Regions from separate parts of the Fictibacillus marinisediminis genome, predicted to be linked through region 1. Evidence: a T-box and tRNA genes for the amino acid it is inferred to sense, from the RefSeq annotation. Region 1 holds a T-box; the other holds one or more tRNA genes.
What was found. The T-box of region 1 lies ahead of ileS (isoleucine--tRNA ligase). A T-box ahead of a tRNA ligase gene usually reads a tRNA of that ligase, here a tRNA-Ile.

Region 1 (16,315 bases):
GCAAAGCGGTACCCGTGCCCTCTTTGCGGTAAAGCATCGTCAGGGTCCGGCTTTCCAGGTCCACATCACAGATCGAGATCGGCCTTCTGAGCAAAGGCTGAAATGTGTCAGTGACTCGTATGTGGACAAACTGGCCGGGAGAAGTCATTTCATTAACTACATTTCCCTGTACTTTCAGTTCAAAAATATGACGAGCAATCTCCTTCTGAGAAACTACTTCTACCAGTTCCTTTTTCATATGAGAACACGATCCTTTTCAAAAGCTGGCATTTGTCTGGCTGTAAAGGTCAAGGACTCAAGGACACCAAGCAAGGCTTCTGCAGTATCAAGACTTGTTAAACACACCACTCCGTTTTCGGACGATTCTCTTCGTATGCGGAATCCATCGCGTGCAGGGACTTTTCCTTTCGTCAGTGTGTTGACGACAAATTGTGCTTCCCCTTGCCGGATCACATCAAGGAGGTTTCTTTCCTTGCTCCCGATCTTGTGAACAACCGTCACAGGGATCTGCTGCTCTTGCAAATAGTTTGCTGTTCCTTCTGTCGCCATGATCGTATAGCCGATTTCGTAGAAACGCTTCATCAGGCGGAGCGCTTCTGGTTTGTCTTTATCTGCTACGGTGAATAGTACAGATCCATAGGTTGGTATTTTCATTCCTGAAGCCACAAGTCCTTTATATAGCGCCTTTTGCAGCGTGGTATCTCTTCCCATCACTTCTCCAGTGGACTTCATCTCCGGACTTAAATACGTGTCCACCCGGCGCAGTTTCGCAAACGAAAACACGGGTACTTTAACGAAAACTTCTTCTTTTTCAGGCGCGTATCCCGTATGGTAACCTAGCTCTCTTAGTGACGTTCCAAGAATGACCTTGGTCGCCAGGTTTGCCATAGGTATTCCCGTGATCTTGCTCAAGAAAGGTACCGTTCGGCTTGATCTGGGATTGACTTCCAATACATAGACCTCTTCGCCATGCAGTACGAACTGGATGTTAAGAAGCCCGATAATTCCAAGGCCCCGTGCCATTGAGATCGTACGTTCGATAATTTTTTCTTTCTGTTCAGGCGTCAATCGCTGAGGAGGATAGACGGCAATGGAGTCGCCGGAGTGAACGCCTGCACGTTCGATGTGCTCCATTATTCCTGGGATGAATACATCATCTCCATCGGATATCGCGTCAACTTCTACTTCTTTGCCCTCCAGGTAACGGTCGATCAAGACAGGATGTTCAGGATTTACTCTCACCGCATTCTCCATGTATTGAAGAAGTTCTTTTTCTTTATAGACGATCTCCATCGCTCTGCCTCCCAGAACGTAGGACGGCCTTACGAGGACCGGATAGCCGATTCTCTCTGCAATAACCTGTGCTTCCTTGACTGAAAACGCTGTTTCTCCATCCGGCTGCGGAATGTTCAGTTCTTTCATCGCCTGTTCAAACCGGTCTCTGTCTTCTGCTCTGTCCATGTTGTCAAGTGAGGTTCCAAGGATAGCTACCCCTCTATCATGCAGAGCATCCGCAAGATTGATGGCCGTCTGCCCGCCAAACTGGACAATGACTCCCTTTGGATTTTCTTGATCGATGACATGCATCACATCTTCAACGGTTAACGGTTCAAAATAAAGCTTATCCGATGTACTGAAGTCTGTGGACACTGTTTCTGGATTGTTATTTATGATGATCGCTTCATAGCCGGCTTCTTTGATCGCCCAGACCGTATGCACGGTCGCATAGTCGAATTCTATGCCCTGACCAATCCGGATCGGTCCGGAACCGAGAACAAGGACGCTTTCTCTTTCTGTTCGTAACGATTCATTTTCTTCACCGTATGTTCCATAGTAATAAGGCGTTTCAGACTCAAACTCTGCCGCACATGTGTCTACCATCTTGTACACAGGCTTGATATCCTTTGTCATTCTAATTTCATATATTTCTTTTTCAGGCATGTTCCAGGCTTTCGCCAGCCATACATCGCTGAAGCCCTTTTCTTTTGCGGCACGCAGCAATCCTAAATCACCAACGTTGTTAAGCACTTTCTGCTCAAGGTCAATGATTCCTTTGATCTTCTCAAGGAAGAAAGCATCGATCTTCGTCAGCTCCCAAACGTCCCTTACCGTCATTCCGATTCTGAAACCTTGCGCAATATGGTATAAACGTTCATCATCTGCGTTGACAAGGACTGGGATTAATTCTTCTCTTGTCTGCTTCGGATTGCTGATTTCAAGATGATAGCATTTCGTTTCAAGCGATCGGACCGCCTTCAGCAATGACTCTTCCAAATTCCTTCCGATCGCCATCACTTCTCCCGTTGCTTTCATCTGGGTACCGAGCTTTCGGTTTGCTCCTTCAAATTTATCAAACGGCCATCTCGGAATCTTTGTTACGATGTAATCTAGTGCCGGTTCAAAACTTGCGTAAGTGGAACCTGTGACCGGGTTTTTGATCTCATCCAGTGTGTAGCCGACAGCAATTTTAGCTGCAATCTTGGCAATGGGATAACCTGTTGCTTTTGAGGCTAGCGCAGACGACCGGCTTACCCTTGGATTTACTTCAATAATGTAATAGTTGCTGCTGTCAGGATCGAGAGCGAGCTGCACATTGCACCCACCCTCTATCTTTAATGCCTGAATAATCTTGAGAGAAGCGTTTCTTAAAAGCTGGTAATCTCTGTCGCTCAGCGTCTGGCTTGGTGCAACTACGATTGAATCCCCGGTATGGATGCCGACAGGATCGATGTTTTCCATATTGCAGACAACGATGGATGTGTCATTGCTGTCACGCATCACTTCATACTCGATTTCTTTGAATCCGGCGATGCTTTTTTCAAGCAAGACCTGGTGTACAGGGCTGGCAAGCAAGCCGCTCGTTACGATTTCTTTCAGTTCCTCTTCATCACTGGCAATTCCCCCGCCTGTCCCACCGAGGGTGAAAGCTGGGCGAATGATCACGGGATAGCCGACTTCTGCTGTAAATGAAGCCGCTTCATCATACGTACGGATAATCTCGCTCTCCGGCACCGGTTCGTTCAGTTCATTCATCAGCCCTCTGAAAAGTTCACGATCTTCTGCCTGTTGAATGCTTGAAAGTGTTGTTCCAAGCAGTTCCACATTGCATTCTTCAAGAATGCCGCTCTCTGACAATTCCACAGCAAGGTTTAAGCCTGTCTGTCCGCCAAGTGTGGCTAAAAGTCCATCTGGGCGTTCCTGGCGGATAATCCGGCTGACAAACGGAACCGTAAGCGGCTCTATGAAAACTTTGTCTGCCATCGAGGTATCGGTCATGATGGTCGCCGGGTTGGAGTTGACAAGGATAACTTCATAGCCTTCTTCTTTTAACGCCTGGCAAGCCTGTGTACCGGCATAATCAAACTCTGCAGCTTGTCCAATGACGATCGGACCTGATCCGATCACGAGTATTTTTTTAATATCTAAGCGTTTAGGCATATTTCTTTCCCCTCTTCCTTGGTAGTTTCCATCATGTTCATGAACTTTTCAAACAGCGGATTGGCATCCATAGGACCTGGTGAGGCTTCTGGATGGTATTGCACTGAGAATGCGGGTTTTACTTTGTGTCCCAATCCTTCAACAGTTCCGTCATTGACAGCGGTATGCGTTAATCTAAGCTCCGTTCCGGCAAGGGTTTCGGGGCTGACTGTATACCCGTGGTTCTGTGCCGTCATTGTTATTTTTCCTGTCTGAAGGTCTTTTACAGGATGGTTTGAGCCGCGATGGCCAAATTTCAGTTTTTCTGTATTTGCTCCCATTGCCAGCGCGAACAGCTGGTGGCCTAAGCAGATCCCAAACAGCGGGATTTCTTCTTCCAGAATGCTGGTGATCATATGAAGGGCTTCCGGCACATCCTTAGGGTCTCCAGGGCCATTGCTTAATAGGATACCGTCTGGATTCAGCAGTAAGATCTCCTCTGCTGTTGTATTGTAGGGAACCACAACCACATCGCAGCTGCGCTGTGACAGTTCTCTTAAGATCCCGCTTTTTGCCCCATAATCCACTACGACGACCCTTCGTCCTGTGTTTGGGAGATGATAAGGTGTTTTCGTAGAAACAGATTGAACATGGTTCGTTTTAAGCGGCGCAGATTTAAGCTCTTCTACGATAGCAGCTGTGTCAGCCTCAGCTGAAGCTATCTTGCCTTTCAGCGTTCCATGTTTCCGGATTAAACGAGTTAACATTCTTGTATCGATTCCCATAAGACCCGGTATATTTTTTGCTTTTAACAGTTCGTCAAGCGTCCCTAGGGACTGATAGTGGCTGGGCAGTGAACACGCTTCATTAACGATCAGTCCGTGAACAGCAGGTGAGATGGATTCAAAGTCCTGGCGGTTAACGCCGTAGTTTCCGATCAGCGGGTATGTTAGTGTCACGATTTGTCCGCAATAGGAAGGATCTGACAAGATCTCCTGATAACCCGTCATCCCTGTATTAAAGACAACTTCGCCTTCCTGATCGATTGCACTTCCAAATCCTTCTCCGTGAAATACGGTACCGTCTTCTAAAACCAGAATCCGTTTCATGCGTTTACACTCTCCTTTTCATACTTAATGCTGCCTTCTACAATCGTAAGTACAGGCCAACCTTTGCAGCTCCAGCCTGCAAACGGTGTATTCTTTCCTTTTGAAACAAAGTTTTCAGGATCTATTTTTTCTTCATGATTTAAGTCGATCACCGTCAGGTCAGCCTCTGCTCCAATCTCCAATGCTCCGTAAGGAAGATCGAACGAATCAGCTGGCTTCCGCGTAAACCCGTCAACCAGTTCCTGCAGGGTCAAAACTCCCTTTTGAACAAGATTGGTGTATAGAAGCGGGAAGGCTGTTTCCAGACCAATGATACCGAAAGGAGCAAGTTCCATTCCCAGGTCTTTCTCGTCTTTGCTATGAGGGGCATGATCAGTCGCCAGAAAATCAATAACCCCCGATTTATAGGCTTCAATCAGCGCTGTTCTGTCTTCATTTCCTCTCAGCGGGGGATTCATCTTATAATTCGTGTCTAATCCTGGTATATCTTCATCACACAATAGCAAGTGATGCGGAGTTACTTCAGCTGTTACTTTGATTCCTGCTGCCTTCGCATCTTTTATCACACGAACAGATTCTTTCGTACTCACATGGCAGACGTGATAGCGGGCTTCTGCTGCCTCCGCCAGAAGGACATCCCTGGCAATCTGAACCGCTTCGCATATGGAAGGGATTCCATTTAGTCCATGCTTTTCCGCAAAATTTCCTTTATGTACCGATCCTTTATGGATCAGTGTGTTTTCTTCACAGTGAGCAACGATAACCGCATCGCTCTGTTTAGCCAGCCTCATCGCCTGAAGCATCATGTCCGCCGACTGGACACCTACTCCATCATCTGTGAAGGCAAACGCACCATTGTTTTTTAACGCTTCAAAATCCGTAAGTTCCTTGCCTGCCTGACGGGTTGTGATCGAAGCATAAGGAAGGACACGTACGGAAGCGGTCTCTTTGATCTTTTCATTAACCCATTGAAGCTGTGCAGCGTTGTCAGGCACCGGTTTAGTGTTCGGCATGGCGGCTACTGTCGTAAATCCTCCTCTTGCAGCTGCTTTTGTTCCTGTTTCAATCGTTTCTTTATGTTCTCCGCCAGGCTCACGCAAATGGACATGGAGATCGATTAGTCCCGGGGTAACCAGGTTCCCAGACACGTCAATCACCTTATGGCCTTTTTCAGGCAGTGACTCGCCCATATCTGCTATTTTTGTATCCTCGATTAAAATGTCCTGTACTTTTAAACCATTTGTCCCAGTCAGTACTTTACCACCCTTTAATAAGATGCCCATTCTTTGTTTCCTCCTTTGAATTGGTTTTCAGCGCCCATTTAAGAACCGCCATTCTGACAAAAACTCCATTGTTCATCTGCTTAAAAATTCTTGAACGCTCACATTCCACAAGTTCATCGGCAATCTCTACTCCCCGGTTTACAGGGGCCGGATGCATGATGATGGCATGTTCTTTCATTCTTTTTTCCCGATTAACGGTCAATCCGTACCTTTCATGATATTGTTCAGCCGTCATGCCGCTCTTGTTCTCATGGCGTTCGTGCTGAATACGCAGCAGCATGAGTACATCTGCTGTTTCAACCGCTTCATCCATCGTAAGATAGCCATTCTCATCTAGTTCACTGTCATACCATTCTCTCGGTCCTGAAAAATAAACTTTTGCGCCAAGACGAGCTAGAATTTCCGCATTGGATTTCGCTACACGGCTATGCCTGATGTCTCCAACGATAACTACCTTCAACCCCTGCAGGACGATGAATTCCTGCTGGATGGTGAGCAAGTCCAGCAATGACTGGGTAGGATGGTTTCCACATCCGTCACCTGCATTGATGATCGGAATTCCTACTCTGCCGGCCAGTTCATCAAAGTACCGGTCTTTACTGTGCCGGATAACTGCGGCAGCCGCACCGATTTCTTCAAGCGTCCTGACCGTATCGTAAAGAGTTTCCCCTTTTTGGGTGCTCGAGAAGGAACAGTCAAGGTTTAATACATCCAGTCCTAACTTCCGTTCGGCTGCTTCAAAGCTCATTCTCGTTCTCGTGCTCGGTTCAAAAAACAGGTTGGCTGTGAACGTCTGGCCTTCCGGCTTCCATAGTTCCCCTTTGGCAAACGCGTGTGCATCATGCAGGATCTGTTCGATCTCTAGAACTGACAGATCTTTCATCGTGAGTAAATTTTTCATACGATCAGCTCCTTTTGAAATTTTCCTAAAAAAACACCCTGACGTTTTCTTGTCAGGGTGCAGCCAGATTTGAAGAAGCGCATACGCTCTTCATACTGGTTCACCCTTCTAAGCCTCTCGGACTCATTTAAAAGGTGTTCATTATGCAGCTGGGTCGTTTTCAGATACTCCGAACATCTTATTCAGTAGTTCAGAATCATCTTCACGTCCTGGAAGGACCAGGTTTAAGAACACACCGATCATAGTGGCCAGCGCCATGCCGGTGATCTGCAGAGTTTCACTAAATTGGAGGACCGCTCCCCCGATCCCTGTAACAAGGATAACGGAAGAGATGATCAGATTTCGTTTGTTTCCAAAATCAATTTGATTATCAATCAGCATCCTGAGCCCCGATGAAGCAATAATCCCAAAGAGGAGTATGGAAACACCCCCCATGACCGGTGTTGGTACGGAGCTGATAAGTGCAGTGACCTTTCCTGAGAACCCGAAGCAGATGGCCGTCACTGCAGCTCCCCCGATAACAAAAACGGAGAACACTCTCGTGATGGCCAAGACTCCTATGTTTTCACCATATGTGGTCACTGGGGGTCCACCTATGAAAGAACCGATCATTACCCCGATGCCGTCACCGAGGATGGAGCGATGCAGACCTGGTTTTTCTAAAAAGTTTCGGCCGACAACCTTGCTCAGTACAAGCTGATGCCCGATATGCTCTGCGATAGTAACTGTAGCCACCGGCATCATGATAAATGCGATCGACCAGGAAAAATGCGGTGTGTAGGATACAAACGGAAACATGAAGTCAGGTGCATCGATGAGACTAGCTTGCTTTACTTTCGACAAATCCACCATCCCTCTCGCAAAGGCAAAGAGATATCCGGCGATGATACCGATCAGGATGGGAATGATTCCAAAGATTCCTTTTAAATACATCGAGCAAACGATCGTGACAGCCAGTGTGAACAAAGCGACTGAAAAGTAGGACAAGCTATACTCATTTGTATGTGGATTGTTCATTGCCATTTTAACTGCTGTATTGGCGAGCCCCAGTCCAATGACGATAATGACAGGACCGACTACAACGGGGGGCATAATTCTCATCAGCCATTTCAACCCGCTTGTTTTAATGATCAAAGCTACTGCTCCGTAAACAAGCCCAGCAAGAAAGCTTCCGACCATCGCGGCTTCAGGTCCGCCCAGCATTTTAACGGAAATGATTGGAGTGATGAACGCAAAGGATGAACCAAGGTAAGCGGGAATCTGGCCTTTTGTCACCAGCAAGTATGCCAATGTTGCCAAACCGCTTGAGACCAGTGCGACCCCTGGATCCAGTTTAACCAGGAATGGTACAAGAACCGTAGCACCGAACATGGCAAATAGGTGCTGCAGGCTTAACGTCAGCCATTGGTGAATTTTCGGTACTTCACGCACATCCAGTATGGCATGGCGTGTTTCCTGTTGATCTGTATTTTCGTTATTTCTGTTTTTATCCATAAAAAATACCTCCTTTGCAAGTGAAGGAGGTTGTGCTGAATACACAGGTCTGCCTATTTGTGCAGCCTGTCTATCCATTCCTCCCTTGCTAGTCTCTCTGGACTCGATTTAAAGGGACGTGCGCTATTTATTGTTTTCGTGGATGGATACTTCATCAGCTCCATCGACCTCTGCTAAGGAGGCAGAAATGATTTCATTATTTGATGTTGGTACATTCTTGCCGACATAATCAGCCCTTATCGGCAGTTCGCGGTGGCCTCTGTCGATGAGGACAGCCAGCTGGATCGAAGCAGGGCGGCCGATGTCCATGACGGCATCCATCGCCGCTCTTACCGTTCTGCCTGTGAACAGAACATCATCCACCAATATTACTTTTTTATTGGCAATATCCACAGGAATATCCGTTCCTTTTAATTCAGGTTCAAGATTCTCGGTCTTAACTTTAAGGTCGTCACGGTAAAGGGTGATATCGATGTCTCCCACCTTGACTGGTTTGCCCTCAATGTTCTGAATTCGTTCTGCAAGGCGCTTCGCCAAATATTCACCTCTTGTTTTAATGCCTACCAGGACCACATTTTCAATTCCTTTGTTCCGTTCAATGATTTCATGAGCAATCCTTGTCAGTGCCCGGCGGATCGCCTGATCGTCCATAATGACTGCCTTTTGCATGACTTGTCACCTTCTTTTTTGTTCGTTAATGTTTATCCTTTAAGCGGCCCATAAAAAAATCCCCTCACCGTATGGGCGAGAGGACATGGTTAGGCCTGGAGCCTAAATCCGTTTTCCTTCTCAGCCTCACGGGACTGTTGTTAAAGGACTATTCATTTGACCCTATTATTACAGAAAGGAAGGACCCTGTCAACCCAATTTCCGTCGAAGATTGTCAAGCAGCTGTTCCATATCTTTTGGAAGAGGTACTTCAAATTCCATATATTCCTTTGTGCGAGGATGTTCAAAACCGAGCAAACCTGCATGGAGGGCCTGTCCATTGATATCAAGCGTTTTTTTGGGCCCATACTTCGGATCTCCTGCAAGAGGAAAACCGATATATTTCAGATGCACACGAATCTGGTGTGTTCTGCCTGTTTCCAGCTGGCATTCAACAAATGTGAAATCATTGAACTTTTCCAGAACATTAAAATGGGTTACCGCGTCTCTGCTGTTTTCATCCGTAACCGTCATCTTTTGGCGGTCACTTTTATCACGCCCGATCGGTGCATCAATGGTTCCCTTGTCATGAGGCATGACGCCATGAACAATGGCTTTGTATTTCCGTGTCGTCGTCTTTGCTTTTAGCTGGCTCACTAAAGATTCATGGGCCATATCATTTTTAGCAACCATCAAAAGACCCGTGGTATCTTTGTCAATACGATGGACGATGCCAGGCCGAAGAACTCCGTTTATACCTGATAAATCCTTGCAATGGGCCATGAGACCATTAACGAGAGTACCTGAATAATTTCCAGGAGCCGGATGAACCACCATTCCTCTTGGCTTATTCACGACTAGAACGTCGGAATCCTCAAAGACAATATCAAGATTCATCTCTTCTGCTTCAACATCCAAGATTGTCGGTTCAGGAATCGTGATGGAGATAATATCCCCTGCACTGCATTTGTAATTGGTCTTGACGGTTTTGCCGTTGACCGTTACCATGCCGTCTTTTACCCAATTTTGGACTTGAGACCGCGACCAGTCTGATTCAATGGAAGTTACCACCTTATCAATTCGCTCAGACTGTTGTTCTTCCTCAATTTTAACCTCGATGTGCTCCATTCATGTTCTCCTTCTTATTCTTGCTTTCCATTAAAGTTTGAATAAATATTAGTATGACACCAATAACCAGTGCGGAATCGGCCACATTGAATATCGGATAGTTATAGTTCGATATCTTGACGTCCAGGAAGTCAACGACCTCTTTCCTGATGATACGGTCTAAAAAGTTCCCGGTTGCTCCCCCGAGCACAAGACCAAGCGCTGTTCGCAGCAACGGCTGATGTTTAGCGTGCTTCTGCATATAATAGATGACCGCAGCGATGACAGCGATCGTAATGATGATAAAAAACCACATCTGATTTTGCAGAATACCGAAGGCAGCTCCTCTGTTCCGATGTGATGTTATGTAAAAAACATTTTCTATGACCGTAATGCTTTGTCCATAATGCATGTTTTTAACGATCCACCATTTTGTCACCTGGTCGAGGCCAAGCACCAAAAGTGCAAGAAGATAATAGTACACTTTGTTTCCTCCGATTCCTAAGTTTATACTTTCAAATTTTAGCACAGGCTGAAGGCCAAGCACAATCCAAAGACTAAATTATTTAGCTTATCATCGCCATAAGCATCAGTATGAGATGCCCCATATGATTAAAAATCAACAATATGCTTTAACAAAGCCTAATAGAAAAAAGCAGGTACTATCCTGCTTTTCCAGCTGCTCAGACTCATGTATCTCTTTTTGCTTCTGAACTTTGCTTCCATAGATGATGAAACGGACAGGACGAGCCTGCCGTCTCATCATCCCTTAAATAATATTGTTTCCATTCTTTATTTTCGGCATCTCCATACTTTTTTAATTCAGGGTGGATTGGAGCGGTATCATAGGTTGACAGCCGATCCCTGATCCATTCAGACATCTTTTCTGCCTTTTTCTGGTCTTCATTGAAACGGGAAAGCACCCACCTCGGTGTAAGAGCGAGCATAAAAAAGGGAAAGTAGCGGCTGTACCTTTTCACATGGGCGGGTGTTCCGCAAAATACGAAATATTGTTCCAATCCATAACAAAACTCCCAGGTTGCATCCTCTGGATCATTTGAAATATGTGCCGGCCAAGGTTTTTTGTCAAGCGATGAAGTTCTTTTCATCAAATCCCAAAAAACTTCTTCGTACGTATTTACCGTTCGATATTCTTCAGAATGAGCCGGATCATTATTGAAGAAAACAACAAGAGCCGAATAATGGCCGGTTTCACGGGAGCACTTTCCATATGAATCCAGCAGTTCTGCAAAGGCTTCAGAAGCTTCCCTGCTTTCTGGACGGGGTGCGAAACCATAACGGATATGGCCGAGCTGATACCCTTGAATGGCGGGAATGCAGGGAAATTTAAGTTCATGATTCGTCATCTTGCTATGAAAAGCATGGAATGCATTCCTTTTCCAATCGTCAAGCAGTACAGATGCACTCTCCTTGTCATATAACCGTTCCATATACAGCCTCCTTGCTTTTACATTATTTCAAAGCAAGTGGTTAGGTGAATGTCCATTCAAAAAGCAGAAAATAGCCTAAAAAAAAGCCGTCCTCCTCAAACCGCAATGATTGCGTCATCAGAAAGACAGCTATTCTTTATTCCCTATTTAGTTTTCATAATTTTGAGTTACGATCTCTGCACACGATGAACAAAGTGTAGGATGTTTTTCATCAGAACCAACTTCTGGTGTTACAACCCAGCAGCGTTCACACGTTTCGCCTTCAGCAGGCTTAACAGAAACCGCCAAGTGATCATACTTTACTGCCCCTTCAGGAGCATCATCTCTAGAACCGCCAATCACTGCCTCTGAAACAATAAACAGTTTATTAAGGTCCTCTACATTTTCAAGCCAGCTCTTCACATTTTCTGCAGGATACAGGGTAATAGACGCTGTAAGCGACTTCCCGATCACTTTAGCATTTCTTGCTTCCTCAAGAGCTTTTAATACTTCATCACGAAGATCCATAAACAGATCCCAATCTTTCATCAATTGGTCTTCGCCAGGATAAGTGACAGAGTCCGGCATGGTTGTTAATTGAACACTTTCCTCTGTAACACCAGGAATGTAGTTCCAAACTTCGTCTGCCGTGTGGGCTAGAATTGGAGCTGTCAATTTTGTGATCGCCATAAGTGCTTCATAAAGTACAGTCTGGATGCTTCTGCGTTTAATATCGTCTTCTGCCTGAATGTAAAGAGTATCCTTGGCAATATCAAGGTAGAACGATGACAGATCGATGGTACAGAAATTATGGATTGCGTTATAGACAGCCAGGAACTGGTACTCATCATACGATTTCTTCACTTTGTCGATCAGTTTATTGAGTTTAACGAGCATGTATTGATCAATCTTGCCAAGTTCTTCAAAAGGAACACCGTTTACTTTAGGATCAAACCCGTTAAGGTTTCCAAGCAAGAAACGCAGTGTATTACGGATTTTTCGGTAAACTTCAGCTACTTGTTTCAAGATATCGTCGGACACTCTGACATCTGCCTGATAGTCCACAGAAGATACCCATAGACGGATAATGTCTGCGCCAAGCTGGTTCATGACTTTGATTGGATCCATTACATTCCCGATGGACTTACTCATTTTTCTTCCTTCACCATCAAGAACAAAACCATGGCTAAGAACCGATTTGTACGGTGCCTTGCCTGTGATCGCTACTGATGTGGAAAGAGATGAGTTAAACCATCCGCGGTACTGGTCAGAACCTTCCAGATAGAGATCAGCCGGACGGCTTAGATCTTCGCGTTCTTCAAGAACACTCCAGTGAGAAGATCCAGAATCAAACCATACGTCCATGATGTCTGTTTCTTTAGAGAACCTGCCGTTCGGGCTGTGTTCAGACGTGAATCCTTCAGGAAGCAGTTCTTTTGCATCTCGTTCGAACCAAATATTCGATCCATGTTCACGGAACAGTTTTACAACATGCGCGATTGTTTCTTCCGTCATGATCGGTTCACCGTTTTCTGCATAGAACACCGGAATAGGAACTCCCCATGCACGCTGTCTTGAAATACACCAGTCTTCACGGTCTTTGATCATGTTAAACAGTCTTGTTTCGCCCCAGTTAGGAATCCAGTCCACTTCTTTGATAGCGTCCAGCATCTCTTTACGCATTCCTTTAATAGAAGCGAACCATTGAGCAGTAGCCCTGAAGATTACCGGTTTTTTCGTTCTCCAGTCATGCGGGTAGGAGTGGGTGATGAAGGATAGCTTTAAGAGTGCGCCAGCCTCCTCCAGCTTCTGTGTGATCGGCTTGTTGGCTTCATCATAAAACATGCCTTCAAATCCATGTGCTTCACTTGTCATTACACCACGGTCATCGACTGGGCAGAGCACTTCTAGTCCGTATTTTTTACCGACAAGGAAGTCATCTTCCCCGTGTCCGGGTGCAGTATGGACACACCCAGTACCTGCGTCAGTCGTGACATGGTCACCGAGCATGACGAGGGATCCACGGTCATAGAGAGGATGCTGTGCAACAACATGTTCAAGATCTTTACCTTTTACGGTTTTAGAAACTGTCACATTCGTCCATTCTAATTCTTTTTCCAGCTGCTCGACTAGCGCCTGTGCCACTAGAAGCTTTCTTCCCTCTGCTTCAACAACGACATAGTCAAGATCAGGATGAACGGAAATACCGAGGTTTGCCGGAATGGTCCATGGTGTCGTCGTCCAGATGGCGATGCTTACGTCTTGATCAAGTACGCCTTTTCCGTCTTTCACCGGAAACGCAACGTAGATAGATGCTGAACGTTTGTCATAATATTCGATCTCTGCTTCTGCCAATGCAGATTCAGATGATGGAGACCAATAAACAGGCTTCAATCCTTTGTAGATGAATCCTCTTTTCACCATTTCGCCAAATACTTCGATCTGACGGGCTTCATACGCTTTGTTCAGGGTGATGTACGGATTCTCCCAATCTCCGCGTACTCCCAGTCGTTTAAACTGATTCCGCTGGCGATCTACTTGTGTCAGAGCATATTCTTCACACCGTTTACGGAATTCTGCAACCGACATCTCTTTTCTTTTTACTTTTCCGCTCTTGGTTAAGGCGGTTTCAATTGGAAGGCCATGTGTATCCCAGCCAGGAACGTATGGTGCATGATAGCCTGTCATGGATTTATAACGGACGATCATATCTTTTAAGATCTTATTCTCAGCATGCCCTACATGGATATCTCCATTGGCATAAGGAGGCCCGTCATGAAGAATGAAGGAAGGTCGCCCTTTCGTATGTTCCTGCACTTTTTTGTAAATATTCAGATCTTCCCATTTGGCTTGAACTTCCGGTTCACGCTGAGGAAGATTGCCCCGCATCGGAAATTCTGTTTTAGGCATTAATAACGTGTCTTTGTAATTCATATTGTTCCTCCTACATCTATAGAAAAAATCATTTCCAACTGCTCACATGCATACAAAAAGGCCTTCTCGTCACTGTGAAGGGACGAGAAGGCCACCCGCGGTACCACCCTAATAGGTTTCAAAATGAAAGAAACCCGCTTTGCAATCGTATCGTGAAAGAACGCCAGGCTTACTTAGTGTAGGTTCAGCCTGGAAACTCCGGGGTGATCTTCTGTACAGTCCATTTACCGGTCTTTCACCATCACCGGCTCGCTCAATTGAAAAATGGATGCTCTACATACTTTCCCTTTCATCGTTGCCAAAATATAATAATCTTTAAAGAATTATATGCTTATGACGAAAAAACGTCAAGCGTTCTATTTCATCTCCAGTTCATATTCTTCACCACGTTCTGCAGGCTGAAGAGCATCCCAATCCTCATTCTTCAGCATTTCCAGCTGAGCTTCGATGAGCATGCGGAAACGGGTGCGATAAACAGAAGACTGCTTTTTCAATTCTTCGATCTCCATCGCGATTTTTCGGGATTTAGCCAGAGATTCATTGATAATTCGGTCAGCGTTCTTTTCCGCTTCCTTTACGATCAGCCTTGCTTCTTTTGTTGCGCTCCGTTTAACTTCCTCGCCTGTTTCCTGAGCAACAAGAATAGATTTGTTCAATGTTTCTTCAATGTTTTTAAAATAGGAAAGCTTCTCTTCAAGCTTTTCTACGGTTTCTTCCAATTCTCTTCTTTCGCGGATCACTGATTCATAATCTTTAATTACTTGATCAAGAAAATCGTTGACCTCATCTTCATTATAACCCCGAAATCCCCGGGTAAACTCTTTATTATGAATATCCAATGGTGTTAAAGGCATTTCCGCCACCTCCGCTAATGATGCTTTCTATTAATTACCTAGTTTCGACAATTGTAATGCCAATCCTTCTAAACTGTATAATTTATTGTAAAACTCCGTACCTTACCCGCCATCTGTCTTTCTTTGTCTTACCTTCCACAGCGATCAGTTTGCTCCTGCCGTATCCTCTTAAAGATAAATAATCACCAGGTTCTACTTGAAAAGACACTTCTTCAGTAACCCGCCAATTGACCTTTGCTTTCGACCCTTGAATGAGCGGGCTGACTTTTGACCGGGAAAGCCCATAGATCTCAGAGAGAACGACGTCAAGCCGCAATGAAGAAACTGTTCCTTCTTTCATTTCATAAATCTCGTCCGATTCAATAAGATCATTTTCAGCCACTTCTTTCAGCTTAACACTCGCTTTTCCGATTCGCTCCAAGTTCAAACGGACGTAGTCACTCACATCGCCTGCAACAACGATCTGCATCCTGTCCTGGTTTTGGAGGATATCGCCAAACTTTCCTCTCTTCATTCCAAGGTTCATCAAAGAGCCGAGAACATCTCGATGCTCCATCGTTACAAACTTTGCTGGATAGTGGATTTCCAATACAGATACTTCAAAATCCTTTTTCTCGGGCACAAAATAAGAAGGATAGATTAATGCTCTCTTTCTCTCAGAAAAAGAAGAGCCTCCCCAGAACGCCAGGGAAGCCTCCGAGCCTTTTCCAATCATGCTTTCAGCGATATCCTGCTCTCTTGGATCAAGAAAATCGGTGAGTTTAACAGAATACCGTTCCTCTGCTTCAGCCTTCCACTGCAGCACTTGATCAATAAAGGGGTATTCTTCTTTGCGAAAATGCTGATATAGGTTCATCTATGCTCCTCTGCCTCTAGGCCAGGTATTGGCCAATCCAGTAAATGACCATTCTCACACCAGCTTGTGCAAATGATAATGCAAATAATGCGACGATCGGAGAAATATCAATCATGCCAAGCGGCGGAATGATTCTCCTGAACGGCGCCAAGTATGGCTCCACGATTCTGGCAATAAATTGGCCGATGGAAGATTCCCTTGCATTCGGGAACCATGACATTAATATGTACGCTATGACAATATATCGATAGATAGTGAAAAGTTCGCTAACAAAGTTCCCAA
Region 2 (16,315 bases), 790 kb from region 1:
GATCTTACACAAAAATAAATGATAAAGTGACCTGCTCCCAGTACAGGCAGTAGCACCGGAATACTGTAGTCTCCATTAAAGTAAGTGATCGTAACAAGCAAAATAACAATAGAAAGAATCCGTCCTGCATTTAAATACAATTCCCTCACCACAATATATTCCACCCTCATCGGCCCCGCGTTATCCGAGCGGCCAATCACATCATATGTCAGGGATACATACGGAACGAGCAGCAGCGGATAGGCGATGGAAATGACCACACCATAAAAGAGAAGCAGCGGAAACGTGACTTGAAGCAGAAATAGGAACGGAGAAAGGAATAGGATCAATCCTCCGACAAAGATGGATTTCTTCCTTCTATCTCTTGTCATCATCCTGGAGACGATAAAATAACCAACAAAAGAAACGGCGGATTGAACAAGACCAAATGTCCCTAGCGCAAATTCACTGTCTGAAATAATGTATACCCATATAACGATCAAAAAAATGAATGTCCCTTCCCTGAATCCCTGAAAAAAATGGGCATTTAGGATGCGGCCCCAATTTAAGTTGGTTTCTCTCGACTTAAGGATCCGCCAGACAAAAAACTTCCCTTCGGCCTTCTGTCTGCTTAAGAAAAAACTGATGATAACCGCACTGAAAAATAAAACCAATGAAACGCTGAAGATGATGCGGTAGCCAGTAAACTTATCCAGCTGCGAGATTAAGAATCCGGAGCTAATCGGGCCGACCATACCCGATAAGGAAGTTAGCACCCCAAGGTAGCCGTTAAAGTTATCCCTTGTATCAGGTTCTGTCACTTCAAAGGTCAGCACGTTAAAAGCGAGCCAATAAAAGCCAAGCCCAGCACCGAGCAGTCCGCCAAGAATGAGCAGATACTCACTTGCCTCCTTCCCGAGGAAAAGCACATACAAATAAAAAAGCGATAATATGATGACGCCAATCCGCAGTACAATAACCCTGTCAATTTTTTTTGTCAGCTTACCTGCAATAAAAAAGGCTACAGGCTGAGTACACACAATCGATAAATTATACAGAGCGATATCCTTCAGCTCACCGGATTGCTTCCATAAATAAATGTTAACAAACGTATTAGACAGAGCCGTACTCAATGCAAAAAGCCCGCCAACCACAAGCAATAGCAGCAATTCTTTCGTTCTGTCCGTGTCTCCAAACAAATTGAACTTCATTTTGTTCTCGCCCCTTTGCAATTCACATGTAGTTTTCACATCCTGAAAGGGGCTATTCGCCAAACGAAGAATTGGTTTTTATTGTATATCATTAGAAAAAGAGTATAAAAAAACCGGCCAGGGTCTTTTTCAAAGAACCTGGCCGGCTTTTCTGCATTATTTTGCTTCGTTATAACGTTTTTCAACTTCATCCCAGTTTACTACATTCCAGAATGCATTAATGTAATCTGGACGTTTGTTTTGATAGTTCAAGTAATATGCATGCTCCCAAACATCAAGACCTAAGATTGGAGTTTTGCCTTCCATCACAGGGTTATCTTGATTCGCTGTGCTTGTTACTTCAAGCTCACCGTTATTAACAACTAGCCAAGCCCAACCAGATCCGAAACGGCCTTTTGCAGCATTTGCAAACTCTTCCTTGAATGAATCAAGGCTTCCAAATTTACTGTTGATGCGTTCAGCTACTTCACCAGTAGGTTCGTTGGATCCGCCTGGTTTTAGGATTTCCCAGAATAAGCTGTGGTTCGCATGTCCGCCGCCATTGTTGCGTACGGCTGTGCGAATGTTTTCAGGCAATGCATCAAGATTGGAAAGAAGGTCCTCTAGGCCTTTGTTTTCAAACTCAGCTTGACCTTCAAGTGCTGCGTTCAAGTTATCAACATACGTTTTGTGATGACGGTCGTGGTGAATATTCATTGTAGTCTCATCAATGTGTGGTTCCAGTGCATTTGCAGCATAAGGTAAAGCAGGCAGTTCAAACTTTGCCATGATCAATCTCCTCCTTGGTATGTAAACATTTTTTATATTTCATTTTGGAGAAAAAACCCCAAAATTGAAAACATAGTTAAGCAACAATAATGTTTAATAAGTATCCCAACTCATACATTATCAGATTTACCCGGAACTTTCAACGATTAACTCTCTTTAATCAAAGCTTATTATGTACATAGCTGGACTTCTTTTATCCCTCGTTATGGGAGATATTAAAACACAAGTTTTCTCATTACAAACAAAAAACCTTCACCACGATGGGCAAAGGTTGACTATGTATGAAAATGGTGGCTCGAGACGGAATCGAACCGCCGACACGAGGATTTTCAGTCCTCTGCTCTACCGACTGAGCTATCGAGCCACTTTAGGTATTATTGGTTGCGGGGACAGGATTTGAACCTGCGACCTTTGGGTTATGAGCCCAACGAGCTACCAGACTGCTCCACCCCGCGATGATATTAAGTTACGGACGATATTATTCCTCCGCAGTTATTACTGTCTCTCAGAGGCTTTACCTCTTCCTCTACTCGAGTAATCATTGGAATGTATCCCTCGAGGTTACTCGCAGCAAAATCATGCTGTAACGCTCGTTGTTCCACCCTGCGATGACATAAATTAAGAAATTATGGAGGAGGTAGAGGGATTCGAACCCCCGCGGGTTGTTACACCCCTGTCGGTTTTCAAGACCGATCCCTTCAGCCGGACTTGGGTATACCTCCATGTGCTGAAAAATGGTGGACCCTGTAGGACTCGAACCTACGACCAATCGGTTATGAGCCGACCGCTCTGACCAACTGAGCTAAGGGTCCATTTTATGTATTAAGATAATTATGTAAATAAAAATGGGGCGACCGATGGGAATTGAACCCACGAATGCCGGAATCACAATCCGGTGCGTTAACCACTTCGCCACGATCGCCATCGCCTAAAAAAATATGGTAGCGGCGGAGGGAGTCGAACCCACGACCTCACGGGTATGAACCGTACGCTCTAGCCAGCTGAGCTACACCGCCATATTTTGGCTCCACAGGTAGGACTCGAACCTACGACCGATCGGTTAACAGCCGATAGCTCTACCACTGAGCTACTGTGGAACAATGTTGTCCTCTAAGGGACAAGAATTACTATATCATTTTTAAGCTATGTAAGTCAAACCTTTTTTTCATGACCATTTTGAAAGCCCTCGGTGAGACAGACATAAATATAGCACGTCTCCAACATTTTAGCAAGCACTATTTTTATAATACAACAAAAAGAAAATAGCCAATCATGATCACTTGAATGATGATCTTAGCAACCGTTCCTCCCAAAAAACCAAGAACTGAGCCAAACCCTACCTTAACCGCTTCACCTATTGATTTTCGCCCGATAATCATTTCTGCAATAAACGCACCCAGAAACGGTCCGGCGATGATGCCGGCAACAGGAATCACAAATGGGCCAAGGAGCAGGCCGATCGTGCTGCCCCATATGGCCGCTTTGGAACCGCCCCGTTTTTTTACTCCATACAAATTGCTGAAATAATCCACTACAAAAAGAGTTGCCAGCAAAAACACTTCTACACCGATGAAAAAGGGCGTAAATGGCTGAAAGGAATAAAAAATTCCATAGAGCACAAACCCAAGAGCCAGAAAAAGCGCTCCAGGCAGTATGGGAAAGATCAGGGCAGCGAATGCCAGAACGAACGACAGGCCGATTAATATCCAATATACATAATCCATCAGTAAGCCTCCTGTAGTGTTTTAAGTAGGTTTATCGATCAAGCACTGCTTCTGCAATATTGACAGAATGGTCTCCGATCCGTTCCAGATTGCTGATAAAGTCAACATACACCACACTTTCTTGACCGGTGCTTAAATTGTTGTTGATGTCCTGAATGTGTTTCTTTCTCAGTGTTTTCTCCATTTCATCAATATCGTCCTCAATGTTCAGAACTTCCTCAGCCATCGGTTTATCGTTCGTCTCAAGAGAAATAATCGCTTTTGTCAGGCAGGATTGGGTCAGGATCATCATGTTTTCAAAGTCGCGTGACGTTACTTCCGAAAGTTTAATATTATTTCGTGCCATAAAGCAGACCAGATCAATCATATTTTTCATATGATCCCCGATTCTTTCGATGTCCTTGCACAGATTGAGAAGCATCGTATGCTCTTTAGATTCATTCTTGGACAAAGAATGAATAGAAAGTTTAACGAGAAACTTGGTGATTTGCCTGTCAAACCGGTTAATCTCTTCTTCATATTGCATGGCTGTATCGGCATGCTTATTTTTCCGGGTTTGGAAGAAAAGCAACGCCTGGCTGAGACCCTCCCTTGAATAGTCAGCCATTTTCAGCAGCTCCTGCCTAGCTTGATGCAGGGCAAATTCCGGAGAACTGTTGATGACTTTCTCGTCCAATTTTACCGTCTTGCTGTCAACAGACCATTGATCATCTTTAATCAATTTTGAGACTGTAAAGACCAGCAATGAAATAAATGGAAACAGGATAATAACATTGCCGATGTTGAAAATTCCGTGCGCAAAGGCGATTTGCATGGCAGGCTCCAGATGGAGACCGCTTGAAATCCATTGGATCAACCCTTTGTAAGGGATAAAGATAATCACAAAAATAATCGTCCCTATGAGATTGAACAGCACATGAACCAGTGCTGCTCTCTTGGCATTCTGAGAGGCCCCGAACGATGCGATCACAGCTGTGATGGTGGTTCCGATATTATCACCAAAAAGAACAGCAAGGGCACCGTTTAAATGAATCAGGTCCATTGAAAACATCTGCTGCAGTATGCCCACGGTCGCGCTTGAGGATTGAAGGATCATCGTTGCCAAAGTTCCAATGGCGATGCCCAAAAAAGGCTGATCGTTTAAATGTGCCGTGATGTTTTGAAAATCAAGGGAGGACTGCAAAGGTTCCATCCCTGCTCCCATTAGCTGAAGGCCATAAAATAGCCCGCCCAGGCCGAATAAAATTCTTCCGATGAAAACATATTTGTAACTCCGGATAAAAAAAACGAAGAATGCCCCTGCCGCAAGCAGGGGAAGACCAAATCCCGCTGCATCAAATCCAATGATAAAGGCAGTGAAAGTAGTACCGATATTGGCCCCCATAATGATCCCAACTGCCTGTCTAAGCGTCAGCATTCTTGCATTTACGAGCCCTACCGTCAATACCGTTGTGGCAGAACTGGATTGAATGAGCATGGTTACGAATAAGCCAGCCAGAATTCCTGTAAATGAATTGGTCGTCAGACTGTCCAAAAGGTTCCTCAGCCGATCACCGGCAGAGTTTTGCAGACCCTCACCTAAATATTTAATTCCAAATAGAAAAAGGCCGAGCCCGCCTAAAAATTGAAACAGCATATCCTGAACACCCAATAGAATTACAACCCCTTTTATCTAATCATTCTTATGCCATTATCTAGTTTTATGAAGGTCATGTAAAGGCGCTTCGCAAAACCTTTACAAAGGAATGTTCTCCTCATTGTCTGTTTCCTCATAATTCGCTAAAATTAATATAGACCATTCAGGAAATGAGGAGTTCAATGAGATTTTTCAACCATTTTTTCAAAAGCCTGTATTCCCCTCCAATGATTGCCCGTCTCCGTTTTCAGGGAATCGGCAAAGCCATAGGCTATGTATTTTTTTTGATCCTGCTGACATCAATCCCGGTGGGTATCGCCTTTTCTTTAGCCTTTAAATCGGGCATAGAAGAGTTCAAGCAATCGATGACTTCTGAGATTCCTGACTTTTCGCTGCAAAACGGAAAGCTAACAGCCGATCTGAAAAAGCCTGTTGTTCATACAGACAGCAGTGAAACCTTCATTTTTGATACAACAGGATCAATAAAAGAAGATGATCTATCAGATTATACAAATGTGATCGCTCTTTTGCATAACGAAGCCATCGTCATATCTGGCGGGGAAACTCAGAAGGTTCCTTACAACACCCTCGGCGATGTGAAGTTGACCAAGAAAGATATCAGCTCCTGGACAAACACTTTATTCGATCTGCTGCCTGTTCTGATACCTTTGTTATTTTTATTTATCTATGTCTTTACAGTCGCGTTAAAGTTTATCGGGGTTACGGTTTTGGCCGTCATCGGATTGGTGCTGCAAAATATCAGCCATCGAAAGCTTTCTTACAGGCAGCTGTGGATCATGTCTGCCTATGCAGTTACACTTCCTACTGTTTTCTTTGCCATCATGAAACTTTTACATACAGACGTCCCCTTCTCTTTTCTCATCTATTGGGCAGTGGCTTCTGTTTTTCTTCATCTTTCCATTAAGGAAACTCCACAGCCAAAAGGATAAAAAAAGAAGGAGCCCTGACCAGGCTCCTTCTTTGCTTTTTCTTATTTTTGGAACAGGCCTTTTATGCCATCAATAATGGAAATAATAAAGTCGATGAACTTTTGGAGAAAAGATTGAGTTTCGTCTTTATTTAAAAATCCATCGAGGTTATCACGGACATTCTGCAGCTGATTTTGAACATTATCCCAATTGATGTTAAGATCCTTCATTTTGTTAAATAGTGAAACGAGTCCGTTCAACTCTTCATCCGTCAGCTGAATTCCGAGACGCTCAGCTACCCGTTTGATGAGATCACGAAGTTCATCTTCATTATTAACCGGATGTTTAGCCAGCTCTTGTTTGATTTCTGTAATAAGCTGTGTGGCTTCCTTCGTTCCGATTCGATCACCAAGCTGTGCCGTTCTTACAACCTCTTCATTGGCAACTTGCTTCTTTTCCTCAGGGATATTTACGTTAGCTTTCTGTTCATAGGCCTTAAGGATTCCTGTAAGAGCAGCTGTTCCAGACACTTCGAACGGGGCAGTAACATAGATGTCTGCATCCTTTACCCCTGCCGTTACAAGAGCATTAACAATCATGCTGTCCGTTACCCAGTTGATGTTTTTCGAATCCACATGCAGCCCTTTACCCTTCTCAGCAAGTGTGATTTTTGAAGATGAAATTGCACGTGTTCCTAATTGCGCTTTGGAAATATACTTACCGAGATATTGATGCTCTTCTTCGTTCGTTACATTTACGGAATCAACGTTAGAGTCAACACCCATCTCTTCTAAGATTTTTGCCTTTTGGTCCGGTGTCAGATCTTCCCCAAGTGTTACGATTACATCTCCAGGCGCTGCATCAGCAAATGCTTTTAAAGGTACCATGAATGTAAGTACGACCATTATGGGCACTAACCATTTTGCATTCCATTTCATGTTTATACTCCACCTCATTGTTTGTATTTCCCTTTTTGACCCTGTATCTTTCTCTTTTTCTTGCAGATATATTTCCATTTTACACCACATAACTTTCAAGGAGCAATTTAATCCTTGAAAAATAGGTGTCTAAAGGAATAAACCGAGAGGCCGCAGCATATATATTCTCCATATATCAAAAGGGGGACAAGCCTTTGAAAAAATTTCTGCTCTTCTGCCTGTCACTAGTTATTGTTTATACCATTGCGTATGATCTCAAAATTGGAACTCTACAGTCCTATAGCTCAAAACCAGCCCCCGTTTCTGCGGTCAGTATAAAAAATAGCACACCTTATAAAAAAGTGAAAGTTTCTTCTGGAGATACCGTTCTTTCGATCATTGAAAAAGTGAACCCCGCTTCCCTTTCCAAGCCGATTCCTGAGATTATTAAGGACTTTCAGAGATATAATCACTATATTCGGCCTGAAAGCATTCAAGTTGGAAAGATGTATAATTTTCCGGTCTATAAAGAACTAAAACATTAGATTTCTTGCCAAACTAAAGGAACCCTTGATAAAATGTACTACTGTACAGATGTTGCTTTATATCTGTCATACTAGAAATTAAAGGAGCGGTTCACCAATGAGTGAAATTACGCATCGTTCAAAAACGAGACCTGTCAAAGTAGGCCCTTTAACGATCGGCGGCAACGACCAGGTAATCGTTCAAAGCATGACGACTACAAAAACACATGATGTTGAAGCTACTGTTGCAGAAATCAAACGCCTTGAAGAGGCAGGATGCCAAATTGTCCGCGTCGCCTGTCCTGACATGCGCGCAGCAGAGGCTATTGCCGATATAAAAAAACAAATATCCATCCCGCTTGTCGTTGATATTCATTTTGATTATAAGCTCGCTCTTAAAGCGATTGAAGGCGGCGCCGACAAGATCAGAATCAACCCGGGCAACATCGGGCGCAAAGAAAAAGTGGAAGCTGTTGTTAAAGCAGCAAAAGCTAAAGGTATTCCGATCCGTATCGGTGTTAACGCGGGTTCACTCGAGAAGAAATATCTTGAAAAATACGGATACCCGACAGCAGAAGGAATGGTTGAGAGTGCACTTGATCATATTAAGATTCTCGAAGATCTTGATTTTCATGACATTATCGTGTCCATGAAGGCTTCTGATGTTAACTTGGCGATCGAAGCGTATGAAAAAGCAGCTAAGGCTTTTGATTACCCTCTTCATCTCGGCATCACCGAATCCGGCACTCTTTTTGCCGGAACCGTAAAAAGTGCAGCAGGATTGGGTGTTATCCTCAGCAAAGGAATCGGAAACACACTCCGTATATCTTTAAGTGCAGACCCTGTGGAGGAAGTGAAGGTGGCAAGAGAGCTGCTGAAATCGTTCGGATTGCTATCTGATGCAGCCACACTTATTTCTTGTCCTACATGCGGAAGAATTGAAATTGACCTGATTTCAATTGCCAATGAAGTAGAGGAATATATCTCTAAAGTCCGTGCGCCAATTAAGGTTGCTGTACTCGGCTGCGCCGTTAACGGACCAGGAGAAGCGCGCGAAGCTGATATTGGCATCGCAGGCGCGAGAGGCGAAGGTTTGCTTTTCCGCCACGGAGAAATTGTACGCAAGATTCCAGAAGATCAGCTGCTTGATGAGCTGAAGAAAGAAATTGATAAATTGGCTGAAGAGCATCATGCCAAACAACAAGCTGAATTAGTAAAATAACAAAAAGCCTGCCGGATGAACCGGCAGGCTTTTTTTGCTCCTGTATTTAAAAGAAGGGGGCAAATAATAAACTGATGACAATGGAAGCAATCCCAATTCCGATCGCCCAGTAACCTGAAGTGGTTGCTCCCCGCCTAGCTGCAATAAAACCGCCGATAATACCGGCAGCCCCGAAAAGGACAGGAAGAATGAACAATGACAGAACAGACAGGATAACGGAAAACATTCCGATTACCCTTCCTGCCTGGCCGCGGTCATCTCTTTCTTCATGTCTTTCTCTTTCTACATGCTCACGTTCGTCTCGGGGACGATCATACTCAGGAAGAGCTGCTCCGCTCGTGATCGGGACAACATCAGCAGCCATTTCCTCTCTGTAATCCGAATCCCGGTTAACAGGTTCTCTTCTGTATTCCGATTCAAATTCTTTATCTTCTGCCATACCAAATCCCTCACTTTCTTTGGTGGAGCGTTTTTAGTATGGCTTTAAACAAGGTAAATATAGTTGTTAATTTAATGAAAAGCTGGGCGGCAAATAAAAAAGGAGCGTTAAACGCTCCTTTCTTATCATTGTTTTCGCTTGAAGGTATGGCAGCAGGTTTCAGCCGGTTTATCGGCGATGTCTTTGTGATTGGCATCTCCGCTCAAATCACCGCTTGCTTCCATATCGTATCTATTGTTGGCATGCTTATCGATTTCAACAAGGATGGCATCGGCTACACAATTGTTGCCTTCTCCCCAATATGTGCAGTTGGCTACATTACATTTTACTGTTGGCAAAATGACTCTCCTCCTTTTATGGCTAGGTTGCCACATTTAGAGGAATGTCATACCTCAATCCTCAATCAGTTTACACATCCCTGGCAGACACCATAAATTTCGAATTTATGTCCGGTAACGGTAAAGTCCGACAAATCTGTGGTTACATTTTCCATCGGGCAGGCATTGATTTCCTTTGTTTTTCCGCACTTCAAACAGATCAAATGATGATGATGTTCCTGTGTAGGACAAGTGAACCGGAATTTTTTCTCCCCTTCCAGTTCAGTCTCTTCTAATATATCCAGGTCTGAGAAGGTAGAAAGATTGCGGTAAATGGTATCAAAACTCAATCCAGGATAATTCTCTTTCAGTGAATCTTGAACATCTCTGGCACTTAGATACCTTTTTTCATCGGAAAACAATTGAAGGATGTCTTTCCGTTTATCGGTATATTTATAGCCCTTCTTTTTCAATAAATCAATGGCGGTTATAACGTCCATACTGCACCTCCACTATTGGTTAATCGCTATTTTTCTTCTGGAACGCAGCTTTTTCCACAAGAGCGACAGCAATAAAATGATGACAGAGATCATTACGATAGTGCCGCCAGGGGCAAAGTCCAGATAATAAGACAGAATGAGGCCAAGAATGACCGCTGTTTCGCCAAAGATGACAGACAAAACAAATGTCTGCTTAAACCCGTTCGCAAGCCGGATACTGGCTGCAACCGGCAATGTCATCAAAGAAGAAACAAGCAAAATCCCTACAATTTTCATGGAAGAAGCAATGACAAGAGCCACCATGACAATGAATAGAAACTGTATCCACTTTCCTCTAATTCCAGAAACGGCAGCCTGCTCCTCATCAAAGGAGAGCACAAATAATTCTTTATATAAAAAAAGTACAAAGGCAAACACAAGCAAAAGAATAAAAAAGATTGTCCATACATCGGATTCTTTTACAGCCAGCACGCTTCCGAATAAATAATTGAATAAGTCCGTGTTAAAACCATTCGCAAGTGAGATAAAAATAACACTCAGTCCGATTCCGGCTGACATGATAATTGGTATGGCAAGTTCTTCATAATGCTTATATACTTTGCGGAGCTGTTCGATCCCCACTGCGCCCCCGACCGAGAATACCATCCCCATATATAGAGGATTCAGCCCGCTGAAGAATCCGACGTTACGGCCCAGCATCAGGTTTGCTGCAATTCCTGCCAGTGTAATATGAGACAGTGCATCTGCAATTAAAGATTGCCTTCTAACAACAATAAACACACCAAGTACAGGGGCCAATAGACCAATCATAATCCCTGTAAGAAATGCATTCTGCAAAAAATCATATTGAAAAAACGGGAATGACATCCACTCTTCCTCCGGTTAATGTTGATGTTCTATTACATGGACATGGTGCCCATACATTTGTGAAAAGCCTTCTTTAGAGGTTTTCTCAAACTCAGCTGTATTGCCATGAAAGTGCAGCTGTTTATTCAAACAGGCCACATGGGTGACATAGTCAGACATGACACCTACATCATGTGTAACAAGGAGCAGTGTCAGGCCTTTCTCGCGGTTCAGGTTCTTCAGCATCTGATAAAAGCTGGAAACCGATGCAGAATCGACACCGACAGTCGGTTCATCCAGGATAAGCAGATTCGGGTCGCTGACAAGCGCCCTCGCGATGAACACCCTTTGCTGCTGGCCGCCCGAAAGTTCACCAATATTTCGATTCAAGTAAGGTGTCATGCCTACGGCTTCAATCGCCTCAATGATTTTCTGCTTATGTTTCTTGGTCAAAAACCGAAACAGGCCCACTTTGCCGAACAGCCCCATCGATACCACCTCATAGACAGTCGCTGGAAAAGCTGTATTAAAACTATTGGCTTTTTGGGACACGTACCCTATCTCATCCCAGTTTTTAAATTGGCTCAAGTGCTCTCCGAACAAAAAAACTTTGCCGGATTGCGGTTTTAACAGCCCTAAAATACATTTGATCAAGGTGGATTTTCCAGAGCCGTTCGGACCGACAAGTCCCATAAACGATCCTTCAGGAATCTCAAATGCAATATGTTCAAGAACGTTTCGGTCTCCATAATGGAAGGAAAGATCCTCTATCTTAACGGCTGGTTTATCAGCTTGCTGTGACATACGCGCCTCCATCTAATAGTAACGGTTACGATTTAAATTCCAATAAAGTATACAAGAAACCTATCATTTTGTAAAATAGCGAGCTCATCCCATCAGCTTTCTCAGCAAGTACTCCTTCAACCTCCCGTGATCTTTGAGAATTTCATCTGCCCTGAACAGCTTTTCTTCAGGAAGTGTGGTCAGTAGCGCAAGAACATAGGCACCGGAATCATCGGCGGCCTGAATACCAAGCGGTGCGTTTTCAACGACAATCCATTCTTCAGCTGAATATGAAAACTGCTTAAACACTTTTTCATAAGGCTCTGGTGAAGGCTTACCTTTTTCAACATCATCGCCTGTAATTACAGCATCAAATGAGACCCGCATCTTTTCAAGTACTTCCTGTACAAACTCTTTTCTGCTCCCTGTAGCAAGAGCGATCGGTATCCCTGCTTCCTTTAAAGCCCGGATGGCATCCACGGTTTCGTCATAGAAGGCATAGGTAGAATATTGTATAAAATGCGACCTTTTATTATGATAGATTTCTTCTTGTTCAGTATCAGATAATTTGAGCAGATGGCGATTATTGACATGAAGAATGGTCTGCATGCCTGGCATTCCTTCCAGCTCGTAAAAGTAATCTTCACTAATGATGTGGCCCTGCTCACCAAAGGCATAGTTCCACGCCTTTACATGGTCTTTCATCGTATTAACCAATACACCGTCCATATCAAAACATACTGCTTTAAATGTCATTTCCATCATCCTTTGCTCTGTGTATTGCAACTTCCCCTCCACTTTGAAACCTTTATAAAGAAGGAGTAGTCAAGAAGGCGGCATTGCGTTATAATTTTTAATTGGCAGCTCTTGGCTGCTGGGTGGGAGAGGGATAAGTAAATAAAGAAGGGAAACACTTGAACGTATCAAAGTTTTTTCAGTTAGAGAAACACAGCAGTTCCATAAAACAGGAAGTACTTGCTGGTGTTACATCATTTTTCACCATTGCTTATATTATTATCGTCAATCCTTTAATACTGGCTGATGCAGGAATGCCTTATTACGGCGTACTTCTTGCCACCATCCTGACTTCTGTAGCCGGATGCTTTTTTATGGGATTCTACGCGAACGCTCCAATCATTTTGACGCCAGGTATGGGCGTAAACGCCTTTTTTACCTATACCATCATACAAGGAATGGGGCTTTCATGGAAAGAAGCGCTTGCTGCTGTTATCATCTCAGGTATTTTATTTTTGGCTGTTGCCTCAACCCGGCTTAAGGATGTATTGTCAGAAAGTATTCCAGCTTCTTTGAAGCATAGTATAACGGTTGGCATTGGATTATTTCTAGCTTTTATCGGCCTGCAAAAAGGCGGAATTATTGAAGCCAGTCCTACTACTTTTGTGAAGCTTGGACACTTAGGTCATCCGACCACTTTGCTCACCATAATAGGGCTGGTCGTAACCTTGTTTCTTTTTTCAAGAAAAGTGAAAGGCAGCTTCTTGATTGGAATTGCGCTTACTTGCCTGATCGGTTACCTTACCGGCTGGGCGCATGGCACGGAAGATACTCATAATAAGCTTGAATTGGCGCCCTTTATGGAGCTCTTTTTCGGAGCAGATTTCAAAGGAATCTTCAGCCTCCCATTCTGGATTGCTACGTTTTCACTTACGATGATTGTTACATTTGAAAACATGGGGCTCCTTCACGGCCTTCTGCCAGATCGTGAAAAATTCCCAAAAGCCTTTCAGGCAAATGCCGTCGCATCTCTCATTTCAGGTATACTTGGTACAAGCCCTACCATTTCTACAGTAGAGAGTGCTGCTGGGATTTCCGAAGGAGGCAGAACGGGTTTAACAAGTGTCGTAACAGGGATCTTGTTCCTTGCCTCGATTGCTGTCACTCCATTCCTCAGCATGATACCGGACGGAGCGATCGCGCCTGTACTGATCATTATTGGCGGTCTTATGGTCCAAAATATACAGCATATCCCGCTTTCTGATTTTACAGAAGGATTTCCTGCGTTTTTGATCATCGCGCTCATCCCTTTAACATACAGCATTGTTGACGGGCTGGCCTTCGGTTTCATTGCTTATCCCGTTTTGAAAATGGCAGTGGGACAGCGCAAGCAGATCCCTGTACCACTGTATGTAATCGCCTTATTATTTCTGATAAATTTCATGTTTCATTCTGTGATATAAATTACTAAAAAGCCGCTCTAAGCGGCTTTTTTTGTTCACTTTTTTTCCGCTCCTTCATAGGATAGGGTGAATAGGAGGGGATAAAATGAATCCTTTTATGGTCCACATGGTCAACTCGAAATTAAATCAGCTTACTGCCCAGGAGCTCGTTCAATTGGCAGGACAGTATCAGTTTCCGGTTTCCATGCAGGAAGCCAATAAAGTGATCGGGATTTTAAGAAGATACAACATTAACATAACAAATGCTGCCCAGCGTGCAGAAATCATTGAAGCGATTGCCGCAGAAGTGAGCCGCGAGAAAGCAAATTACATCCAATACTTAATCAACAATTATTTAAACAGATAAAAAAGAGGCGTTTTTTCGCCTCTTTTTTTATACAGTTAGGAGCTGTTCCTGCAAAGTCGGAACAAACTCTTTATTCTTCAGCATTTCGATCTCCAGTTGATATGGAGGTTTTTTATTGTTCTTATCTGTTCCAACATAAGGTGTCTCTAATATTTTAGGAACATCGCCAAGCTGCGGATGGTGGACGATATAGTTTAATGCATCAAAACCGATCTTTCCGAATCCGATGTTCTCGTGGCGGTCCTTTCGGGCGCCGCGCTCATTCTTGCTGTCATTGATATGAAGAACCTTCAGACGATCAAGGCCGATCAATTTGTCAAAAGTGTTCAGCACTCCATCAAAATCATTGATGATATCATATCCAGAGTCATGGGTATGACAAGTATCAAAGCAGATGGAAAGCTTATCGTTAAGGTGAACCCCATCAATGATAGAGGCCAATTCTTCAAACGTACAGCCGCATTCCGAACCCTTTCCTGCCATAGTCTCCAGCGCAATCTGAACATTTTGTTCAGGTGTCAGCACCTCATTCAAACCTTCGATAATTTTCTTGATCCCCTCTTCTGTTCCTGCACCAACATGGGCTCCGGGATGAAGAACAATTTGCTTTCCGCCAATGGCAGCTGTACGTTCGATCTCTGAAGTAAGAAAGTCAACGCCCAGCTGGAAAGTTTCCGGTTTGACTGAGTTTCCGATGTTAATGATGTATGGTGCGTGCACGACCAATTCTGTCATGCCATTTTCTTGCATATGCTTGATACCCGCTTCAATGTTCAGATCTTCAATCTTTTTTCTGCGGGTATTCTGAGGCGCACCAGTATAAACCATGAAAGTATTGGCTCCATAGGAAGCTGCTTCTTCACTTGCCCCCAGAAGCATTTTCTTTCCGCTCATTGATACGTGTGATCCTAGTTTCAGCATACCTGATCTCCTTCTCTAACCTTGATGATTATCTTTTATTGCGATTTTGCCTTTTTTCCATTTTGCGTTTTTCTTCTGCCATCTTCTTTTTATAGCCTGGCTTCACTTTTTTAGGTTTCTGTACACTTGCACCTGTGCTTCCTTTTTGGACAGAGGCCTTTCTTATTCGAAGGGGCACCTCTTTCCATTCCCCGTTCTTCAGCTCTTCTTGAACAAACAGAATTTTTCGATTCTGCAGTTTTTGAATAGCGAGCTGATCAGAAGGTTCAATGATGGTTGCCGCGATGCCTGACATTCCAGCACGGCCTGTTCGGCCTGTACGATGGATATAATAATCCAAATCGGCTGGGAGCTCGAAGTTAATGATATGACTTACCCCTTTAATATCAATGCCCCTCGCTGCCAAGTCAGTCGCTACAACATATTGAAACTCCGCTTTCTGGACTCGTTTCATGATATTCTTCCGTTCACGCGGAGGAACATCGCCGTGCAGCCGCTCGGCATTCATGCCTTCTGCGAGCATGGCATCCGCTACTGCATCTGCTGTTTTCTTCGTGTTGACGAAGATTAAACAAAGGTAAGGATTATACGCTTTTGCAACTTCGATCAAAGTCTTTATCTTGTCCTTATGCTTTAGCGGAATTAAAACATGTTTGATTTCTTTCGCTGTCGTCTGTTCAGGGCTCACATGAACATGGCGCGGATTATTCATATATTTTTTAAGCAGCGGCTGCAGCTTTTCCGGGATTGTCGCGGAAAACACAAGCATTTGAATTTTTGTTGCCATACGTGCTGCCACCTGGTCGACGTCTTCAATGAATCCCATATCGAGCATTTGATCAGCTTCATCAACAACGAGCGTCGTTGCCGAAAAGATATTGATTCCTTCATTGTTCACCAAGTCTTTAATGCGCCCTGGTGTACCGATGATCAAATGCGGGGCATTCTTCAGACGGTCAGCCATTCTTTTTCGGTCGGTTCCACCAACGACCGTTTTCGCCCGGATGAAATCATCTTCAGGAAAGTATTCCGACAGCTTTTCATACTCGTCAAAG

Region 2: it encodes a tRNA-Ile, which carries the amino acid that the T-box ahead of ileS (isoleucine--tRNA ligase) is inferred to sense. The anticodon was not compared.

Annotation. Positions count from the first base shown of each region.
Region 1 is NZ_JAIWJX010000002.1:1,841,728-1,858,042, reverse strand. Features, by position in the region: gene LCY76_RS10065 (dihydroorotate dehydrogenase electron transfer subunit) at 1-238, opposite strand, end outside; gene carB (carbamoyl-phosphate synthase large subunit) at 235-3,438, opposite strand; gene LCY76_RS10055 (carbamoyl phosphate synthase small subunit) at 3,423-4,526, opposite strand; gene LCY76_RS10050 (dihydroorotase) at 4,523-5,809, opposite strand; gene LCY76_RS10045 (aspartate carbamoyltransferase catalytic subunit) at 5,784-6,710, opposite strand; gene LCY76_RS10040 (solute carrier family 23 protein) at 6,852-8,204, opposite strand; gene pyrR (bifunctional pyr operon transcriptional regulator/uracil phosphoribosyltransferase PyrR) at 8,328-8,873, opposite strand; gene LCY76_RS10030 (RluA family pseudouridine synthase) at 9,063-9,980, opposite strand; gene lspA (signal peptidase II) at 9,961-10,443, opposite strand; gene LCY76_RS10020 (YqcI/YcgG family protein) at 10,649-11,410, opposite strand; gene ileS (isoleucine--tRNA ligase) at 11,558-14,323, opposite strand; T-box leader at 14,399-14,625, opposite strand; gene LCY76_RS10010 (DivIVA domain-containing protein) at 14,680-15,177, opposite strand; gene LCY76_RS10005 (YlmH family RNA-binding protein) at 15,260-16,033, opposite strand; gene LCY76_RS10000 (YggT family protein) at 16,050-16,315, opposite strand, start outside.
Region 2 is NZ_JAIWJX010000002.1:2,633,991-2,650,305, forward strand. Features, by position in the region: gene LCY76_RS14020 (MFS transporter) at 1-1,190, opposite strand, end outside; gene LCY76_RS14025 (superoxide dismutase) at 1,347-1,958, opposite strand; tRNA gene LCY76_RS14030 (tRNA-Phe) at 2,247-2,322, opposite strand; tRNA gene LCY76_RS14035 (tRNA-Met) at 2,337-2,413, opposite strand; tRNA gene LCY76_RS14040 (tRNA-Ser) at 2,588-2,680, opposite strand; tRNA gene LCY76_RS14045 (tRNA-Ile) at 2,694-2,770, opposite strand; tRNA gene LCY76_RS14050 (tRNA-His) at 2,805-2,880, opposite strand; tRNA gene LCY76_RS14055 (tRNA-Met) at 2,898-2,974, opposite strand; tRNA gene LCY76_RS14060 (tRNA-Asn) at 2,981-3,055, opposite strand; gene LCY76_RS14065 (DUF456 domain-containing protein) at 3,200-3,682, opposite strand; gene LCY76_RS14070 (Na/Pi cotransporter family protein) at 3,714-5,318, opposite strand; gene LCY76_RS14075 (DUF1189 domain-containing protein) at 5,501-6,268, shown strand; gene LCY76_RS14080 (DUF1002 domain-containing protein) at 6,310-7,185, opposite strand; gene LCY76_RS14085 (hypothetical protein) at 7,380-7,709, shown strand; gene ispG (flavodoxin-dependent (E)-4-hydroxy-3-methylbut-2-enyl-diphosphate synthase) at 7,807-8,910, shown strand; gene LCY76_RS14095 (hypothetical protein) at 8,957-9,349, opposite strand; gene LCY76_RS14100 (DUF1540 domain-containing protein) at 9,475-9,687, opposite strand; gene LCY76_RS14105 (Fur family transcriptional regulator) at 9,753-10,166, opposite strand; gene LCY76_RS14110 (metal ABC transporter permease) at 10,179-11,033, opposite strand; gene LCY76_RS14115 (metal ABC transporter ATP-binding protein) at 11,049-11,816, opposite strand; gene LCY76_RS14120 (HAD family hydrolase) at 11,901-12,551, opposite strand; gene LCY76_RS14125 (NCS2 family permease) at 12,710-13,993, shown strand; gene LCY76_RS14130 (DUF2624 family protein) at 14,079-14,339, shown strand; gene LCY76_RS14135 (deoxyribonuclease IV) at 14,367-15,260, opposite strand; gene LCY76_RS14140 (DEAD/DEAH box helicase) at 15,289-16,315, opposite strand, start outside.